Regions from separate parts of the Dendrosporobacter quercicolus genome, predicted to be linked through region 2. Evidence: predicted binding sites of a transcription regulator. Region 2 holds the regulator's gene; the other holds the start of a gene.

Region 1 (9,913 bases), on a different contig from region 2:
CTTGCTCATAAACGGCAACTTTGGCGGCCGTCATGCGATCGTCAAAATGACCGGAGAGCCGGCGCATGCTCTTCCAGTGGCCTTTTTGACTACTGTAAAAAAGAACGGCGGCACGGTTCTTGTTCATCATACGGTTAAGAATGTGATTGTCGAAAACGGCAAGTCAAAAGGAGTCACCGTCATCAACCCGGATGGGGCTGAAGAAATATATAGAACCAAGTATGTTGTCAACACCGCCACCTATCCGGACCTTCGGAAACTACTGGGAACTAACATTCCAAAACACATTGATGAAATCGTCACAGATCTTTATAAATCCAACACTGTGGCGCTTGATGTTCATCTGGCATTAAAAAAGAAAGTGCTGCATCATCTATCAGCTCAGCTGATGCTGCTGACACCGGACGGGAAATACGATGGTGTCATTGCGACATTTTCAAACCTGGATCCTTCGTGGGCGCCGCCCGGCAAGCAGGCCATCAACGTAGAACTGTTTCTCAGTCCCGCAGACTTTCAAAAGAAAACCAAAGAGGAGTGGTTCGCTCACATGGCCGAGGGAGTATACAGCCGCTGGCCTGAAGTAAGAGAAAATGTTGAATGGACGGAGGAATGCATTGTTCTATCCGCACCGGTGCATCACGGCTGCAACGCCGTAAGAAAATTACCTCTCGAATCCGGGATTGAAGGATTATATTTCGCAGGTGACTGCACCGTTGGCGTGGGCTATTTCACGGAGCGGGCCGCCGACTCGGGAACAAAGGCAGCTAAAATAATCATTGACCGACATGCGAAAAACTTATAGGCTGCGGTTTTTTAAATGGTATAAAACAGCCAGGGACATTCCTTATTGTCAGCTTTATGTTAAAAAAGAAACGTCTCCAACTGTCACCACTAGTCAGGTTTGTTGTTAATAACGAGCCTTACCGCTTGCCTAATATCTCCAAGGAATCCCCATAATAATGTGATATGAAATCAAGGTTAAGTTTTATTAGCAGAAAATGAGAAAATCATACAGCGGTTTAGGACATAGGTGACACATTAGGAAACTGCATTTGTATGTAACCGGAAGACACGAAATAGAGGCTGCCCGCAAGTTTGATTAACGCATGGACAACCTCCAACTTCTAGCTTATTACGGTACTAATTTATTGCCTGTCTGTTCGTACTTTTTTATTGGATCTTGCGTTTTCTGTGCCCAGGTAGATCCACCAGATGAGTAAGGCGGGTCTGTTATTACGGCATCGGCAACGTTACTCGGTATTTTGTGTAAGCCCCTTATGACATATTGTGGTATGGTTTTGTAAATAGGAAAATTTCGGCTGACTATGCTGGATTTAGGCAACGAAATTTATTATAATGTAAAAAAACTCCCTACTTCCGTTTTTATTGGCTCTGTTCAGTACGGAAGTAGGAAGTTTTATGCTTAAAGACAGACTACATTGCCAGCCCGTATTCACACCATGCTAAATTCATCTTATTTTTTCTGCTCTGCTATTTTTTCAGCAATACCGGATTCTTTTATTATTTTCGTAAGTATTCTTGTTTCTTTAAGCCACTTTTGAAAAAATTCTTCATGCCCTAAGTAGTTAACTTCCATGCCTAGCTTTCTCATGTTTTCTATGTACTCAGGATCATTCACTGTTTTTTCAAGTCCAGCTAACAGCTTAGCTTTTATTTCCGGCGGCATACCTTTATGAGCGCCAATTCCCCAAAAGATACTTAATACCACATCTACTCCTTGTTCCTGTAAAGTAGGAACATTGCTGAATACCGGATCATTCATCCTTTTCATTGACGTAACTCCAAGTGCCTTAATCGTGCCACTTTTTATGTGTTCCTGTAGCATAGGTGGAGAGGAAAACTGTACCTGAATATGCCCTCCCAATAAAGCTGCTAATGCTTCCGAATCCCCTTTAAATGGCACCTGGCTTAAGTTAACCCCGACTTTTTTAGCTGTCATTTCTCCCACAACATGAGTTACACCACCTAACCCACCATGTCCATATTTTACAGCACCGGGATGCTGCCTGGCGTAATTAATTAAATCATTAATATTGTTCCAGTCTGAATCGGAGCGAACAACTATAACTGATGGTAATTCCATAATCTGCACTAAGGGATCTATCGCAGAAGGATAGTGGTAGCCGGTTGTCCCATACGCCGACTGCAATAATGCACTTGTAGTCACTGTTCCCAATGTATAGCCGTCCTCCCCTGATTCAACCAACTCATTCCAGCCTAAAATCCCGCCCGCGCCAGGCACATTTTTTATGATGATATTCTGTCCCAGATGCTGATATGCAACTTTACCCATCGCTCTCGCCATCATGTCATTGGCGCCACCCGCCGTATAAGGCACAATCAACGTGATCGCCTTATCCGGATACTTTTCGGCAACGGCGGCCGGCGTTTCTTTCGTTCCGCAACCAGCAACCATCCCCATCGAACATAACAGCATTAAGGACAACGCAACCGATTTTCTCATTTTCACAGCATATCTCCCCTTAATTCGTTTTAATTCGATTTTATACCTGATTACATAAAAAACATTGTCATATTTTGTCATGAAAAAAAATAAAACCGGTCAGCAGTGGAGCGGCTTGGCCACAGCGATGATAAAACCACCAAAAAATCTATCTGCACATTACAAAAAGATATGAAAAAAGAGGCTACCCAAAAGTTTAGTAAACTAATGAGTAACCTCTAATTTGAAATTTACGTGGTATGAATGCGGTAAAATAATGTTATGTTAACCAACGCATCAAACCACATAAGGGGCTAGGGGCTCTGATTACATCATGCCGCCCATGCCGCCCATTCCACCCATGCCGCCCATTGCAGCAGCGGCGGCAGCGCCGTTATCTTTTTCCGGTTTATCGGCAACCAGGGTTTCAGTTGTTAATACCATTGCAGCGATGCTTGCTGCATTCTGCAGCGCGGAACGGGTAACCTTGGCAGGATCCACAATACCGGCGGCAATCATGTCGATATATTCTTCTGTAAGTGCATTGAAGCCAATGCCCTTACCGGCTTTTTTCACATTCTCAACAACTACTGATCCTTCCAGACCGGCATTGTCGGCAATTTGACGAACTGGCTCTTCAATTGCACGTTTTACAATTTGAACGCCGGTTTTTTCGTCGCCTGATGCAGATACGGAATCAAGAACAGGCAGAATATCAATGAATGTAGTACCGCCCCCGGCGACAATACCTTCCTCAACAGCAGCGCGGGTAGCATTCAGAGCATCTTCAATGCGCAGTTTCTTTTCTTTCAGTTCAACTTCAGTTGCAGCGCCAACCTGAATAACAGCTACGCCGCCGGATAACTTAGCCAGACGCTCCTGCAGTTTTTCGCGGTCAAAATCCGAAGTTGTTTCTTCGATTTGTGATTTAATTTGAGCAACCCGGCCTTTGATGGCGTCGCCGGCGCCGGCGCCGTCAACAACGGTTGTTTCTTCTTTCGACACCCGGATTTGACGAGCCCGGCCAAGATCGGCCAGTTCCACACTGTCCAGTTTGCGGCCAAGTTCTTCGGTAATTACATTAGCGCCGGTTAAAATTGCAATATCTTCCAGCATGGCCTTGCGGCGATCACCAAATCCAGGAGCTTTAACAGCCACAGCCCGGAAAGTGCCGCGCAGCTTGTTGACAACTAAAGTAGCCAGTGCTTCGCCTTCAACATCTTCAGCAATAATCAGCAGCTCTTTGCCTTGTTGAACCACTTTTTCCAGCACAGGCAGCATATCGGCAATTGCCCCGATTTTACGGTCTGTAATCAGGATATAGGGATCATTTAAGACAGCTTCCATTTTGTCGGTATCGGTTACCATATAAGGGGAAATATAGCCACGGTCAAACTGCATGCCTTCAACGACATCAAGGCTTGTACCCATGCCTTTGGATTCTTCTACAGTGATTACGCCATCTTTACCCACTTTTTCCATTGCTTCAGCAATCAACTGGCCGATTTCATCGTCAGCCGCTGAAATTGAAGCAACCTGGGCAATCGCGTCTTTGGCTTCCACTTTCTTGGAATTTTTCTTAATTTCTTCAACCAGGGCGATGACCGCTTTTTCAATTCCTTTTTTAATGATCATCGGATTAGCGCCGGCGGCTACATTGCGCATACCTTCACGAATCATGGCCTGAGCCAGTAAGGTTGCTGTAGTCGTACCGTCACCGGCTACATCATTCGTTTTGGTCGCTACTTCCTTAACCAGTTGGGCGCCCATGTTTTCAAACGGATCTTCCAGTTCAATATCACGGGCAATGGTTACGCCGTCGTTCGTAATGGTAGGCGCACCGAATTTTTTATCAAGAACGACATTGCGGCCTTTAGGTCCTAAAGTTACTTTAACAGCATTAGCTAAAGCATTTACGCCTTTTTCCAGCGCACGACGTGCTTCTTCATTGAATATCACTTGTTTTGCCATTATATGTATGCCTCCCTAATTAAACTTAACCTTTTTAATTACTGAACAATTGCCAGAATATCTCTTTCACTTACAATCAGATATTCCTGACCATCAACTTTAACCTCTGTTCCGGCGTACTTGGAGAAAATAATTTTGTCGCCTTCCTTAACATCAAGGGCTACGCGTTGACCATTGTCCAGCAGTTTACCGGTACCAACGGCTACGATCTGGCCTTCCTGGGGTTTCTCTTTGGCTGTATCAGGCAATACGATACCACTCTTTGTTTTTAATTCCCCTTCTAACACTTGAATGACTACTCTGTCGCCTAGTGGCTTAATCATTGAAGCAACCTCCTTTTATGATATCTTAATAGAATTAGTGTATTTGTTAGCACTCACTAAAAGCGAGTGCTAATTCCATAAATTATCATATATAATTAATTGCCAAAAAGCAAGAGCTATAAACGAAAATTTAGGCTTATACCAATTTTTTTTTAAAATTTATCCTAAAAAAGCGTTGGTTTTCGCTTGATTTCTTCATTTTACACAATAATGTAATTAAAGCTTGTCAGATAATGTCTGCAACAAAAAAAACAGTTGGCCTGAACTACCGTTTTCTTGCAAAAAAACCCGCAGTTCAGACCAACTTATTTTATTTCCCCTTTTTCTTGGTGATAACGGAATCAACAATGGCCTGAGCAACATCGCGAATCGATTTGCGTTTGCTCATGCTATACTGCTGAATCCTGCGGTAAGCCTCACTTTCATTCAAATTGTAGGCGTCCATAAGAATGCCTTTCGCCCGGTCCAGAACTTTACGGGTTTCCAGTGAATTTTTTACATCTTCCAGTTCTTGTTCCAGCTCGGCGAATTCATGAAAACGCGACAAAGCAATTTCAATCGCCGGGAACAAATTGGTTTCCTTGACCGGTTTGACCAGGTAGGCCAATACGCCTGAGTCTTTCGCCTTATCGACAATCTCTTTCTGGCTGAATGCCGTCAATAAGAGTACCGGAGCAATTTTTTCATGAGAAATTGTCTTAGCGGCAGTAATACCATCCATTTCAGGCATTTTGATGTCCATAATAACCAGATCAGGACGATGCCTGCGCGTAAGTTCAATGGCTTTCAGCCCATCCGTTGCCTCTCCGACAACCGTATGACCAGCTTCTTCCAGTATTTCTTTCAAATCCATTCTGATAATCGATTCATTGTCAGCAATAACTACACGCAATGGTTGCATACTATTTTCCTCCCTCTATGCTCCGGGGAATTGTGATACGGGCATGGGTGCCTTGATCCGCGTATAATTCAAAGGTACCGCCCAGATCGTCTTCAATCAAGGTTCTTACAATCTGCAGTCCCAGGCTTTTTGATACCTGTGAGCTGAAGTTTGCCGGCAAACCAATCCCGTTATCATAAATATCAATCCGGTAAGCTTCGGGATTGGTGGCAATATCCACGCCAATCAGACCTTCCGGCCGGCCGATAAAGCCGTGCTCAATGGAATTCTGAATAAGCTCATTGATGACTAAGGCCAGACTGCTCGCCTGCTCTGACGGCAGGATAACCGTTTCACCGTTAAAAATAGTTTGCAAATTAAAGTCAGGCTCCAGCATATTTTGGATAACCAGATCCAATATATTTTTGGCAACTTCAGCTACGTCAATAAATTCGGCATCCTGCTGCGACAAAAACTCGTGAACAACCGAAATGCTCAATATCCTGTTGACGCTTTCCCGCAACGCTGCTTTTACTTGCAGTGAATCGGTTCGCCGGGACTGCAGCCGGAGCAGGCTGGCGATTGTCTGTAAATTATTTTTTACACGGTGGTGAATTTCCTGAATAACCGCTGACTTAATCAATAACTCTTTTTCTTTTTTCTTTAGTTCGGTAACATCAGCAACGATGATTACCGTCCGGATAACCTGCCCGGCCTGGATAATCGGGATGGTTCGCTGCACCAAAATTAAATTGCCGGCCTCCAGTTCGGTTTCATAGGGCATCTGACTGGTAGTCGTTTTTTTGGTAATCCGCATGTTGATCTGCCGGTCATAAATATGCCGGCCGACAATCCGGCCAATCCCTAAAACTTTATAAATGCTGCCCGCTGCAGCATTAGCAAAAGTTATTTTTCCCCGTTCATCGGTAACAATAATACCATCACTGGCCGATAACGGCCGGTATAGCTTGACATCAAACGGAGACCTGGCGTTAATCAGCAGCATATAGGCAGTTTCCAATAAAATGCTGTACCCTTCCGTCCGTATTTCATCAGGACTTGTTTCAAAGCTGACAACTGCAATAATATTGCCGTCATAATCATGCACCGGATAAGTTTGCATTTCCATCAGCATGCCCAGCGCCCATTCACGCTGACCACAAATAGGCTGGCCCGTCGACATGGTGCGCCATATCAGCGGTTCTTCGGCGGCGTATACTGTCGTTCCCAGCAAATTAGGCTTATATTGGCTGAAACTGGTATTGGGCTTAATCTGTGCGGCAATGACCAGTAAATTTTCATCACTGGCTTTCGTATACACCGTTAACTGCGCATGGGCCAAATCACATACCAATGGGAAAATACCGCTAAGCTTATCCAGCATTTCAATCTGCGCCGGCACCAAGGTTGTTATTTTACGGCACACATCTCCGATGATTCCCATATTATTTTCCCCAACCCTCCAGGCATATTTAAATTAATTTTTATTCAACTCTTTCAATAAAAATTCCTGTTATAAAATGGTTTTTTTTAAAAATTTGTTGAAATACCGGCCAGGAAAAACGTTACCAACAAGTTATCCACAGTTTCCACAACGTTATTAACAATTGATGTGGCTATTTTCAAATGGGTTTCCCCATTTATCCACATTACCCACAAATCAGGTTTGCCACCGCTCAACAACCAATTTTCAACGATGGTACGGCATTTAAATATAAGTCAGAGACTTTACCGCTGCAAAACTGATAATAAGCCCGGCAGGCAATCATGGCGGCATTATCGGTACACAATACCGCTCCCGGATAATACAACCTGATATCTTGTTCAGTACAAGCGCCTGTCAGCTTAGCTTGCAGCATACTGTTGGCGGCAACGCCGCCGGCTAAAACCAGACGGTCGACAGAATAGAACCGGGCAGCCTGCACAGCTTTGGAAACCAATACATCAACCACGGCAGCCTGGAAACTGGCCGCCACATCGGCCTGGCTGACCCGCTGCCCACGCTGTTCGGCCTGGTTTAGATAATTGAGCACAGCCGATTTCAAGCCGCTGAAGCTGAATTCAAAGCTGCTTTTCCCGGTCAAAGCCCGCGGAAAATCGATCGCTGCCGGATTCCCGGCCGCAGCCAGCCGGTCAATCTGCGGTCCGCCCGGATAAGGCAGCCCCATGACCCGCGCTACTTTATCAAAAGCCTCGCCAGCCGCGTCATCACGGGTTTGGCCGATTAATGCAAATTGGTTATAGTCCTGTACGGACACCAGTGAAGTATGTCCGCCGGAAACTACCAGTGCGACAAAAGGCGGCTCAAGTTCAGCGTGGGCCAGAAAGTTGGCGAAAATATGTCCTTCAAGATGATTGACGCCCACCAGGGGAATACCGGTTGCAAAAGCCAGCGCTTTGGCGGCCGCAACGCCAACCAGCAGCGCTCCGACCAAACCAGGTCCGTATGTAACTCCAATGGCCGAAATCTGCGCTAAGGCCACTCCGGCCTGCTGCAGCGCCTCATCTACTACAGGAATGACATTTTCAATATGTTTCCGGGAAGCAATTTCCGGCACTACCCCGCCAAATTTTTGGTGAACCGGCACCTGTGATGATATAATATTTGATAATATCTGCCGGCCGCCGGCGACAACAGCGGCCGAGGTTTCATCACAACTGGTCTCAATTGCTAACGTAAGACAAGCGTTATCTGTTGTTTTTTCCAAGGCAAATGCCTCCATTTTTCTGCTACTAATTGCATGTATGATAAATCTTCGAAAAACGTAAATTAACATTGGGCGAAAACAAGAACGCCCGAAAGGAGGGATATAGATGGCACGCTCGAATAAACCTGTAAATCCTACCAGCGAAAACGCGCTGGACCGTATGAAGTTTGAAGTGGCTTCTGAATTAGGAATTGCTGAGCGCGTTCGTTCCTCAGGTTGGTCTACAATGACTTCGGCCGATTGCGGCCGGGTTGGCGGACAAATGGTTCGCCGGATGATTGAGCAGTATGAATCAACCCTTAAATAGCCTGGAGGGCGGTTTAGCCGCCCTTTTTACTTAACAGGGGCCGGGAGCCTCTCCAAACCGCTTTTATTCACACTGACGCCGCAGGATTTAGTCACTGGTAACACTTTTACATCCGGCTGCATATTGTATAAAACCAATCACCCTTAGCCGCGCAAGCGGCTTTTTTTTATGCAATCAGAAACGCTTACGCCTTTGCCAAAGGATCAGCCCCGTCCGTGTCCAAGCCATCCCGCCACATAATGATGGCGTCTTCCTTGGTGTCACTGTAATATTGACGCCTGATGCCGCGGTTTTCAAACCCCAGTTTGCGATACAGCACTTGTGCAGCCGTGTTGCTGGGCCTGACTTCCAGCGTCATGCTTACCGCTCCCAGCTGTCTGGCCTGCCCGATTAAGGCCAGCAGCAGCCTTTCACCCAGCCCTTGCCGGCGATACCCGGAGATGACGGCAATATTGGTGACATGAGCCTCATCCAGAATCATCCACATGCCCGCATAGCCAATAATCCGGTCACCAGCTTCAAGCACCAGATAGTGCGCCAGATCGTTATCATTGATTTCGTTTTCAAAGGCCACTCTTGACCAGGGAACAGCAAAACAATTTAGTTCAACCTGCAAAACACCATCAATATCGGTTGGCAGCATCGTTCTGATCCGAGCCCCGTTCATCCGCATACTCCGTGGCGGCGGTCCCATAAATCCTCGGCTTCCGACCGCCGGATATAAAGCGGCTCCAGCGTCATCACGTCATGGCTTATACCGTCATTGAGCATTTTACAGCCCAAAAGTCCGACACTGGCTGCACGGGGCATAATCAAATGGGGCGGCGCTAAAATGATATCCGGGCCGGCTTGTTTAAGCTGCTCCTGATGCATAACCGCCGCCTCCCCCATAACCACAGCCGGCGCGCCCAGCGCCCGGAGCTGCCCGAGCAGTTCAGTAAACGGTTTGACGGCAGCCGGCCGGTATTCGCTCATTTTTCCCTGCTGCCAGCAGTACAAAGAAGTATATACATTTCCTTTCTGGGCATCCAATACCGGCGCCAGATACACCTGGGGCAACGGACAGTTATAAGCCAGAGCAGCCAGGGTGGATACCCCGACCAGCGGGATATTAAGCGCATAAGCCAGCGCTTTAGCGCTGGCCAGCCCGATACGCAGGCCGGTAAAAGAACCGGGTCCGATGCTTACCGCCACAGCCCTGAGCTCACTTTTCCGCACTCTGGCCGCAGCCAGTAGCTGTGAAATGTGCGGCATCAGCAA
Region 2 (9,913 bases):
CAGCGCGGATTATGATAATCTCAAAGATGCTTTGGAGAAATTGCAGTTAAATGATGCTGCGCTGTTATTTGAGCCGGAGACCTCCATTGCCCTCGGGTTTGGTTTCAGGTGCGGCTTCCTCGGGTTATTGCACATGGATGTCATCCAGGAACGCCTTGAGCGGGAATACAACTTAAGTCTGATTACTACGGCGCCAAGCGTAATTTACCGGGTGTACAGGACTGATGGCCATATGCTGGAAATAGACAATCCGTCCAAGCTGCCGCCGCCGACCGAAATCGATCATATTGATGAGCCTTACGTCAAGGCCACGGTGATTGTGCCAAATGAATTTGTCGGCGCTGTCATGGAACTCTCCCAGGAAAAGCGCGGTGAGTTTAAAGATATGAAGTATCTTGATACAACCAGAGTGATGATCACTTATCATTTACCGTTAAGCGAGATTATTTATGATTATTTTGATCGCTTGAAGTCATCAACCCGCGGCTATGCTTCACTGGATTACGAATTAACCGGCTACCATACGTCCAGTCTGGTTAAGCTGGATATTTTGTTAAACGGCGATCCGGTTGACGCCTTGTCGGTGATTGTCCACCGGGATAAAGCCGCCTACCGGGGCCGGCAGCTGGCTGAGAAACTCAAAAGCATTATCCCGAAGCAAATGTTTGAAATACCCATTCAGGCGGCAGTCGGCAATAAAGTAATTGCCCGCGAGACAGTCAGGGCAATGCGCAAAGATGTTCTGGCCAAATGCTATGGCGGTGATATCAGCCGTAAGCGGAAACTGCTGGAAAAACAAAAAGAGGGCAAAAAAAGGATGAAACAGGTTGGCAGCGTCGAGATACCGCAGGAAGCCTTTATGGCAATCTTAAAGATTGATTAGCGGTATGATGAGCTTAGGTTTATATATCCATATTCCTTTTTGCCGGCGCAAGTGTTTTTATTGTGATTTCCCGTCATATACGGGCCTGGAACACCTATACAGCGCTTATGTCGCCGCCTTGTGTCGGGAAATTGCCGATCAGGGCGGCATTCTGTCTGGCGCTGTGGTTGACACGGTCTTTATCGGCGGCGGAACGCCAACCGTTCTGTCCGGCAAGCTGCTTGCCGCTGTAATGGACAGCATCAGGCAGGCCTTTAAGCTGGCCGACAATACGGAAATAAGCATTGAAGCCAATCCGGGAACGGCAGACAGGAGCATGCTGGACCAATTACGGCAATGCGGCGTCAACCGGATGAGTTTCGGCGTTCAGTCGTTTTCCGATCCGGTGCTGGCTGCTTTAGGCCGTATTCATACGGCCGGGGAGGCGGTACAGGCGGTTGAACTGGCCCAAAAAGCGGGTTTCGAAAACCTGAATCTGGATCTGATGTACGGATTGCCGGACCAGTCGCTTCACGATTTGCATGACAGCCTGGCAATGGCGTACCGGTTAAATGTCCGGCATTTATCGGTATATGGCTTAAAGGTGGAGGAGGGCACCGGCTTTGCCTATCTGGCAAACCAGGGCCGTCTGAATCTGCCTGATGATGAGCTTGATGACGCTATGTATGAGGCTGTTATGGACAGCATGCCCAAGCTGGGATTTGCGCGGTATGAAATTTCAAATTTTGCCCGGCCCGGTTATCAATGCCGCCATAACCTAAAATACTGGCAGTATCAACCCTATCTCGGCCTGGGCGCCGCCGCTCATTCTTTTATTGACGGTCAGCGGCGGGCGAATGTGAGCGATGTGCAAACATATATTGACAGCGTAAGCTCAGGACAGCCGCCTGTAGTATTGATCGAACAGCCTGACCGGCAAACGGCGATGGCTGAGTTTTGCTTTTTGGCCCTGAGAACCGTGCAAGGCTTGTCGGTTAGCCAGTTTCAACATTGTTTCAGCTGTGATTTTTTTTCCGTCTATCAATTTGCCGTTGACCGGCTGGTACGGAAAGGGGCAGTCATTGTGGCCGGCGATAATGTCAGGCTTACGGCCCTGGGAATGAAATTTGGCAATCAGGTATTTAGTGAGTTTTTACTTTAATGATAACGAATTTTTAAGCTGAGTTACGGAGTATCTTGACATTCAGCCAAATGAGTGGTATTTTTTTAGTAGATATTAGCACTCTATCGACTTGAGTGCTAACAATAGGAGGTGGGAAAATGCTTGATGAGCGCAAGCGAAAAATTCTTCAGGCCATTATTAATGATTACGTTTCCACCGCAGAACCTATTGGCTCACGGACGATTGCCCGTAAATACGATCTAGGAGTCAGTCCGGCGACAATCCGCAACGAAATGGCTGATTTAGAGCTATTAGGCTATCTGGAGCAGCTTCACACATCTTCCGGCCGTATCCCTTCGGCCAAAGGTTACCGGTTTTATGTAGACACATTACTGGCAAGGCCGGCAATTTCAGACAATGAGATTAGTCTGATTTCGGGCTGGTATAACGCCAAAGTACGGCGAATTGAAGAAGTGTTTCAGGAAACCGCCAGAATTATTTCCAGGATGACGCATAATATCTCTTTAGTGCTGGCGCCGCAAATTTCACAAAGTTCCTTTAAATATTTACAATTTCTCCCCATGGACGAACGCCGGGTCATTGTGGTAATTGTGACAGACGGCGGATTTGTTGAAAACAAGATGATTGACATACCGGAAGATACCACCCTAGAAGAGCTGCAACGGGTTGCCGAGGCAATCAACAGGCGCCTGTCAGGCGTATCACTGGATTCAATTAAATCATCGGTTTTAAAAGAAATCCGCAAAGCTGTTGTACCTGATTCCAACCTGTTTGATGCGGCTCTGGCCGTACTGAACAATGTTCTTACCATTGATAAAAAGGAACGCCTCTATCTGGGCGGAACAACGCAGCTGCTAAGCCAGCCGGAGTTCAGGGATGTTGAGAAAATGAAAAATATCCTGCTGATGCTGGAAGAGGAGCAGCTGTTATGTGATCTTTTGCATACGCAGGAGGAAGATGAGGACGGCATCGTGGTCAGAATTGGCCATGAAAACACGTACAGCGGCATTAAGGATTGCAGTATGGTTCAGGCTGCTTACCGGATGGACGGTAAGATTGTGGGTACGATTGCCGTGCTGGGACCAACCCGGATGGAATACGGCAAAGTGATGGCCTTGCTGGAGTTTATGCACAGTCATCTGGGGGAGATACTGAAAAAGTACAAAGTGTAGGGGATTATCCCCTGCTTACATATAGGAGGAACCGGAATGAATCTAAAACAGGCCGGCAGCGGGGCGGAAGTGGATGAAAGCCTGGCGGCGTTAATGACCAACGCCAATGCCGTAAGGGCGATTACCGCAGCCGTGGAAGGGACGATTGGTCCCAAAGGACTGGATACTATGCTGGTGGACCGGTTTGGCGAAGTAATCATTACCAATGACGGCGTAACGATTCTAGATAAAATGGAAGTCAATCATCCGGCCGCCAGAATGTTAATCAATATAGCTAAAGCGCAACAGGCCGAAGTTGGCGACGGTACCACCACCGCCACCCTTATGGCCGGCGCTCTGGTGGCTGAGGGAGTCAATCAGGTGCTGCGCGGGGTGCCGGTAGCCAGGGTGATTGAAGGGCTGAAATATGGTATTGACCAGGCGTTAATTCACTTAAAACAGCAGGCGCGGGTTCTGCAGGATATCCATGACCCGGTTTTACCCAATGTGGCCCGAATTGCCGGACGCGAGCACGAAGATATTGCCCAGTTAGTGGTAGAGGCAGCGAAACTGATCGGCATGGAGAAGCTGGCGGATAAAAAATTCAAGCTGTCTGACATCATTACTGCTCAGGAAGGGGCGGACAATGAGGTATTCATGGGTGTCATTATCGACAAGGAACGCATGAGCGAGGAAATGCCGCAGGCATTATCCGGCGTAAAGGCGCTGATCCTTGACGACGCGCTGGAGCCGGAAGAAATTGGCGATGAGGCGCTGGGCACTGAGGCTGGGTTCAAACGTTATATAGAGTTGCAGGAAGAGTTTAAAGCAAATGTTCATAAAATTGTTCAACTGGGGGTTAATGTTGTCTTAGCAGACCGCGGCGTGCATGAAATTGCCGAGGAAATACTGATTGACGGCAACGTTTTGGTTATTCAAAGAATGAATGCCAAAGATTTACGCCGGGTGGCCGAGCATGTGGGAGCCAGAATGATTAAGCGCACCGGCCTGAAGAAAAGCGCCGAGGATCTGTTAAAATACATTGGCCGGGCTGATACGGTTTATCAGGATGAGAAGCTGGAGCAAGTAAGAATTTTAGGCGGTAAAGGCAAACCAATGGCTACAATTCTGGTGGGTGCGGCGACTGCAGAGGTTGTGGGCGAACGCGAGCGGATTGCCAAGGATGCGGCGTCCAGCGTTCAGGCAACCGCCAGGGGAGGTTATGTTCCGGGCGGCGGTTCAACGGAAATTGCGCTGGCTCGACAGGTGGAAAAAGACCGGGAAAATATTAAGGGGATGGCCGCTTACGGGGTGGACTGTGTGGTGAATGCCCTGAAACGGCCGCTGGCCCAAATTGTCCAGAATGCCGGCTATAATCCCCTGGAGAAGGTGGAAGAGGTAATTGCCGCCCAAACCGGACAGAGGCTGGATTTCCTCGGTATTGACTGTGATACCGGCGATATTGCCGACATGGCGGCGCTTGGCGTGCTTGATCCCGCCCCGGTAAAGCTTAATGCAATTAAAGCCGCCGGCGAAGTAGCTGTGGCCATATTGAGGATAGATACTATTATCAAAAAAAAGGAAGAACCCGATAAGGCGGCAAAAGCCGCTGTTGCCAGTGAGCCGGGTCTGCCTGATTTTTAAAGTTGAGGTGAATTAAATGACAGAAGATAAGAATACGCAGGATCACGCAGCTGACTCTGCTGAAGCGGACACTGCCACTGCTGAACAAGCTGAGCAGGCGGAAGTTTGCTTTGACTACAGGGAAATTGAGGAGATGATGGCGGTAATCGAAGAGAAAAACAGGCTGCTGCAGGAGCATACTGACCGCATTAAACGCCTGCAGGCTGATTTTGATAATTATCGCCGGCGTACCAGGCAGGAAAAGGAAGAATTATCCGCCCTGGTGGTTCAGAATATGATCAAGGATTTGCTGCCGCTCCTGGATAATTTCGAGCGCGCAATGAGCGCTGATGCCGGGCAGGATGCCGAAGCCTTTAAGTCAGGCCTTGAGATGGTTTACCGTCAGTTTACCGGCATTTTGGAAAAAAACGGTCTTGAACCGCTTGCAGCGCAGGGGGCAACCTTTGATCCGCAATTTCATGAGGCTGTCATGCGGGTGGAAGACGATAGTCAGCCTGAAGGAACAATTGTCGAGGAATTGCAGAAGGGCTATCGCGTTCGGGGCAAAATTATTCGTCCCAGTATGGTAAAGGTAGTCGGCTGTTAACAAGGAGTAAAATTCATATAATTTTAAGGAGGCTAACATTATGTCAAAAGTAATAGGAATAGATTTAGGTACTACAAACTCGGTAGTAGCGGTAATGGAGGGTGGCGAGCCGACGGTTATCGCCAATGCCGAAGGCGCGCGGATAACTCCGTCGGTCGTAGGCTTTTCTAAAACCGGGGAAAGACTGGTAGGGCAGCTGGCCAAACGGCAGGCGGTTTCCAATCCCGACCGTACGGTAATTTCGATTAAACGCCATATGGGCACCGACTATAAAGTGGCGATTGATGATAAGAAATATTCGCCTCAGGAAATTTCAGCAATGATTTTACAGAAATTAAAGGCTGATGCCGAGGCCTATCTGGGGGAAAGTGTCAGCAAGGCTGTCATTACAGTACCGGCTTACTTCAGCGACAGCCAGCGTCAGGCCACCAAGGATGCCGGCACGGTAGCCGGTCTGGAAGTTCTGCGGATCATCAATGAACCAACCGCGGCAGCTCTGGCTTATGGCATGGATAAAGGAAACGATCATACCATTCTGGTCTTTGACTTAGGCGGCGGGACTTTTGACGTTTCTATCCTGGAACTGGGTGACGGCGTATTTGAAGTGAAAGCAACCCACGGTAATAATAAGCTGGGCGGCGATGATTTTGACGACAGGATCATGAGCTGGATGATTGCTGAATTCAAAAAAGAGCATGGCATTGATTTATCAGCCGACCGGATGGCCGTACAGCGGTTGAAAGAAGCGGCGGAAAAAGCGAAGATTGAGCTTTCCGGCGTATTGACCACAAATATTAACCTGCCGTTTATTACTGCTGATCAAACCGGGCCGAAGCATTTGGATTTGAATTTAACCAGAGCAAAATTTGAAGAACTGACTGCCGATCTGGTGGAGGCCACCATGGCGCCTACCCGCCAGGCGCTGAGCGATTCAGGATTGTCAGCAAATGAGATTGATAAAGTTATTCTGGTTGGCGGTTCAAGCCGTATTCCCGCCGTTCAGGAAGCCATTAAGAAATTTTTGGGTAAAGAGCCGCACCGCGGCGTAAACCCGGACGAATGCGTTGCGTTGGGCGCAGCCATTCAAGCCGGTGTATTGGTCGGTGAAGTGAAGGATGTATTGCTGCTGGATGTAACGCCCTTATCGCTGGGTATTGAAACTATGGGCGGCGTATGCACCAAAATTATTGAGCGAAACACTACGATTCCTACTTCCAAGAGTCAGATTTTTTCCACTGCCGCTGATAATCAGCCATCGGTTGATATTCATGTATTGCAGGGAGAACGGGAAATGGCTTCCGGCAACAAGACGCTTGGCCGGTTTGAGTTATCCGGAATTCCTCCGGCTCCGCGCGGGGTTCCACGCATTGAGGTTACTTTTGATATTGATGCCAACGGCATTGTTCATGTTTCAGCCAAAGATCTGGGTACCGGCAAAGAACAGAAAATTACCATTACTTCTTCCGGCGGTATGAGCAAAGACGATATTGAACGGATGGTTAAGGAAGCAGAGGTACACGCGGCTGAGGACAAACAACGCAAAGAAGAAGTTGAAGTGCGCAACAATGCCGATTCGCTGGTCTATCAAGCGGAGAAAACAATTAAGGAAATCGGCGATAAAGCAGATCAAGCTTTAATCGGCAAGGTTCAGGCGGCTGCCGACAAGCTTAAGGAAACACTTAAGGGTACTGATCTGGAAAAAATCAAAGCCGATACGGAAGAGCTTACTAAGCCGCTGTATGAATTGTCGGCGGCGGTTTATCAGGCGACTGAAGCCCAGGGTGCTGCCGATGCCGGCGAGCAGGCGGACGCTCAGACGGGTGAAAAAGTTGTGGATGCCGAATATAAAGTTGTCGATGACGAAAAGAAGTAAGCAAAAATAACCAGCTGATTTTTTTAGGTTAGGCGCCGCCGGCTCCGGTCTTTTAGGCCGGAGTCTTGCGGTGAATATGCCTGAATAATAGTTTAGGATGGTGTAATGTGAGTAAACGCGATTATTATGAGGTGCTGGGTGTTGCGCGTACCGCGTCGGATGATGAAATAAAAAAGGCGTTTCGTAAATTAGCCCGCAAGTACCATCCTGACGTCAACCGTGACAAGCCTGACGCCGAAGAAAAATTTAAAGAAATAAATGAAGCCTATGAAGTACTGTCCAGCGCGGAGCGGCGGGCCCAATACGATCAATTTGGTCATGCCGCCTTTGATGGATCACAGGGCGGTGGTGGCGCCGGGGGCTTTGGTTTTGGCAACGCCGGCGGTGGTTTTAGTGATATTTTTGATATGTTTTTTGGTCAGTCCGGCTTTGGCGGCCGCCAGTCCGGGCCGGAAAAAGGCTCCGACCTGCGCTATGATATGGAGATTGCTTTCGAACAAGCGGCTTTTGGACTGGAAACCGAGGTTCACATTCCACGTACGGAAAACTGCACCACCTGCCACGGTTCGGGCGCTGCTCCCGGCACCCATCCGGAAACCTGCCCGCAATGTAAGGGAACGGGTCAGGTACAGTATGCGCAAAACACGCCATTTGGCCGGATGGTTAATGTAAAAGCCTGCGACCGTTGTCATGGCGAAGGAAAAATTGTTCATACCCCTTGTAAAGAGTGTGGCGGGCATGGGAAAATCAGAGCGAAACGCAAGATTAAAATTAAGATTCCGGCCGGAGTTGATCATGGTTCACGACTGAGGGTTGCTCATGAAGGCGAAGCCGGCCTTCGCGGGGGTCCGCCGGGCGATTTATATGTATATATCTTTGTAAAGCCGCATAAATTGTTTACCCGTGAGGGTACCGAAGTTATTTGTGAGGTGCCGATCAGCTTTGTGCAGGCGGCGCTGGGCGATGAAATTGAAGTACCCACGCTGGATGGCAAAGTGAAGATGAAAATTCCGGAAGGAATTCAGTCAGGCACGATTCTGCGCCTGAAGGATAAAGGCATTCCTTATCTGAGAGGACAGGGGCGCGGCGATCAGCATGTGAAAATCAAGGTGCTGACACCACAAAAATTAACAGAGCGTCAGCGGGCGATTTTGAACGAATTTGCCAGTATTTCGGGCGAGAATGTCAATCCGGAGCAAAAAACCTTTTTTAAGAAAGTAAAAGACGCTTTTGGGGTATAATGGAACTATGCCGGGAGTTAAACTCTCGGCATAGTTCATCTGGCAGCTTAGAAAATGTTAAGGGGGCGACCATACCATGAAGTGGGCCGAAATCAGTATTCAAACTACTCATGAAGCCACCGAAGCGATTGCCGATATATTTCATGAGCTGGGGTCAAGCGGTGTAGTCATTGAAGATCCGGAACTGGTAAACGCTTATCGCCGGTCAGGCGCCTGGGACTACTGCGATATTCCGGAACAAACCAATCTGGAAGTGGTTACGGTCAAGGCCTACCTGCCTGTTGACGAACAGCTCGACGATAAGCTGAAGGTTTTCGAAGAACAGGTAAATGAACTGGCCAATCATCATTTGGATAAAGGCCAGGGCAGTATTCAATGTCAGGAAATCAATGAGGAAGACTGGGCATCTTCGTGGAAAGACTATTTTCATACGGTGAAAATCGGTGAGAGAATTGTCATTAAACCATCCTGGGAGAAATATGAACAGACGGAAAACGATCTGGTTATTGAACTCGATCCCGGCATGGCTTTTGGCACCGGGACCCACCATACAACAGCAATGTGCATCAGATATTTGGAAGAAGTAGTTGAACCAGGCAGCACAATTTTCGACATTGGCACCGGCTCGGGCATTTTAGCTGTGGCGGCGGCCAAGCTGGGAGCAGCCAGTGTTCAGGCTGTTGACCTGGATGGCGTTGCGGTGCGGGTAGCAACTGAAAATGCGGCAATTAACCAGGTGAACGAAATTGTCGACATTCATACCGGCAATTTATTGACCGGACTCTTCGGTCAGGCTGATGTGATTATTGCCAATATCATTGCCGATGTGATTATTCAACTGGTGGAGGATATTCCCGGCCGTTTAACTGACAATGGCGTGCTGATTGCCAGCGGCATTATTGCTGAACGGTTAAGCGATGTCACCGCAGCCGTCATCGCCAATCATTTAACGGTGGACAAGGTCATGGAAGAAGGCGGCTGGGTGGCGATGCTGGTTCGCAAAGGAGGCGGATGATGTGCGCCGCTTTTTTCTCCCGGGACCGCTAACCCCGGAGGTCGTCATCAAAGGGGCGGACGCCCGTCATATCAGCCGGGTTCTCAGAATGAAACCGGCTGATGAAATTGTTGTGGTGTCGGCCGATGGTCAGGCCGGTATTGCTGAAATTACCCGGTTTAACGAACATGAAGTAACCGCCTTGCTGCAACGGACAATCGCTATTGAGAACGAGCCGCCAGTGCAGGTGCTTTTAGCCCAGTGTTTGCCTAAAGGCGATAAAATGGACTATATTGTGCAAAAAGCGGTTGAGCTTGGCGTGGAGGCAATTTATCCTGTTGCCGCCGAACATAGTGTGGTTAAATACGATCAAGCCAAACGGCAGGCCCGGCGGCAGCGCTGGCAAAAGATTGCCGGT

What was found. The regulator HrcA, encoded in region 2, represses chaperone genes, less so after heat shock. The targets are predictions, from matches to a motif close to TGTTAGCACTCNNNNNNNNNGAGTGCTAACA.
Region 1: a site for HrcA is predicted at 4,803-4,833, ahead of groES (co-chaperone GroES). Genes of this name have one in related genera too.

Annotation. Positions count from the first base shown of each region.
Region 1 covers NZ_FNHB01000011.1:1,841-11,753, forward strand. The annotation lists gene BLR06_RS15965 (phytoene desaturase family protein) at 1-802, shown strand, start outside; gene BLR06_RS15975 (Bug family tripartite tricarboxylate transporter substrate binding protein) at 1,475-2,485, opposite strand; gene groL (chaperonin GroEL) at 2,792-4,435, opposite strand; gene groES (co-chaperone GroES) at 4,474-4,758, opposite strand; gene BLR06_RS15990 (ANTAR domain-containing response regulator) at 5,069-5,659, opposite strand; gene BLR06_RS15995 (histidine kinase N-terminal domain-containing protein) at 5,661-7,082, opposite strand; gene tsaD (tRNA (adenosine(37)-N6)-threonylcarbamoyltransferase complex transferase subunit TsaD) at 7,315-8,346, opposite strand; gene BLR06_RS16005 (alpha/beta-type small acid-soluble spore protein) at 8,453-8,653, shown strand; gene rimI (ribosomal protein S18-alanine N-acetyltransferase) at 8,838-9,320, opposite strand; gene tsaB (tRNA (adenosine(37)-N6)-threonylcarbamoyltransferase complex dimerization subunit type 1 TsaB) at 9,317-9,913, opposite strand, start outside.
Region 2 covers NZ_FNHB01000001.1:787,346-797,258, reverse strand. The annotation lists gene lepA (translation elongation factor 4) at 1-883, shown strand, start outside; gene hemW (radical SAM family heme chaperone HemW) at 891-2,024, shown strand; gene hrcA (heat-inducible transcriptional repressor HrcA) at 2,144-3,178, shown strand; gene BLR06_RS03905 (TCP-1/cpn60 chaperonin family protein) at 3,215-4,801, shown strand; gene grpE (nucleotide exchange factor GrpE) at 4,818-5,387, shown strand; gene dnaK (molecular chaperone DnaK) at 5,428-7,260, shown strand; gene dnaJ (molecular chaperone DnaJ) at 7,368-8,501, shown strand; gene prmA (50S ribosomal protein L11 methyltransferase) at 8,578-9,516, shown strand; gene BLR06_RS03880 (16S rRNA (uracil(1498)-N(3))-methyltransferase) at 9,518-9,913, shown strand, end outside.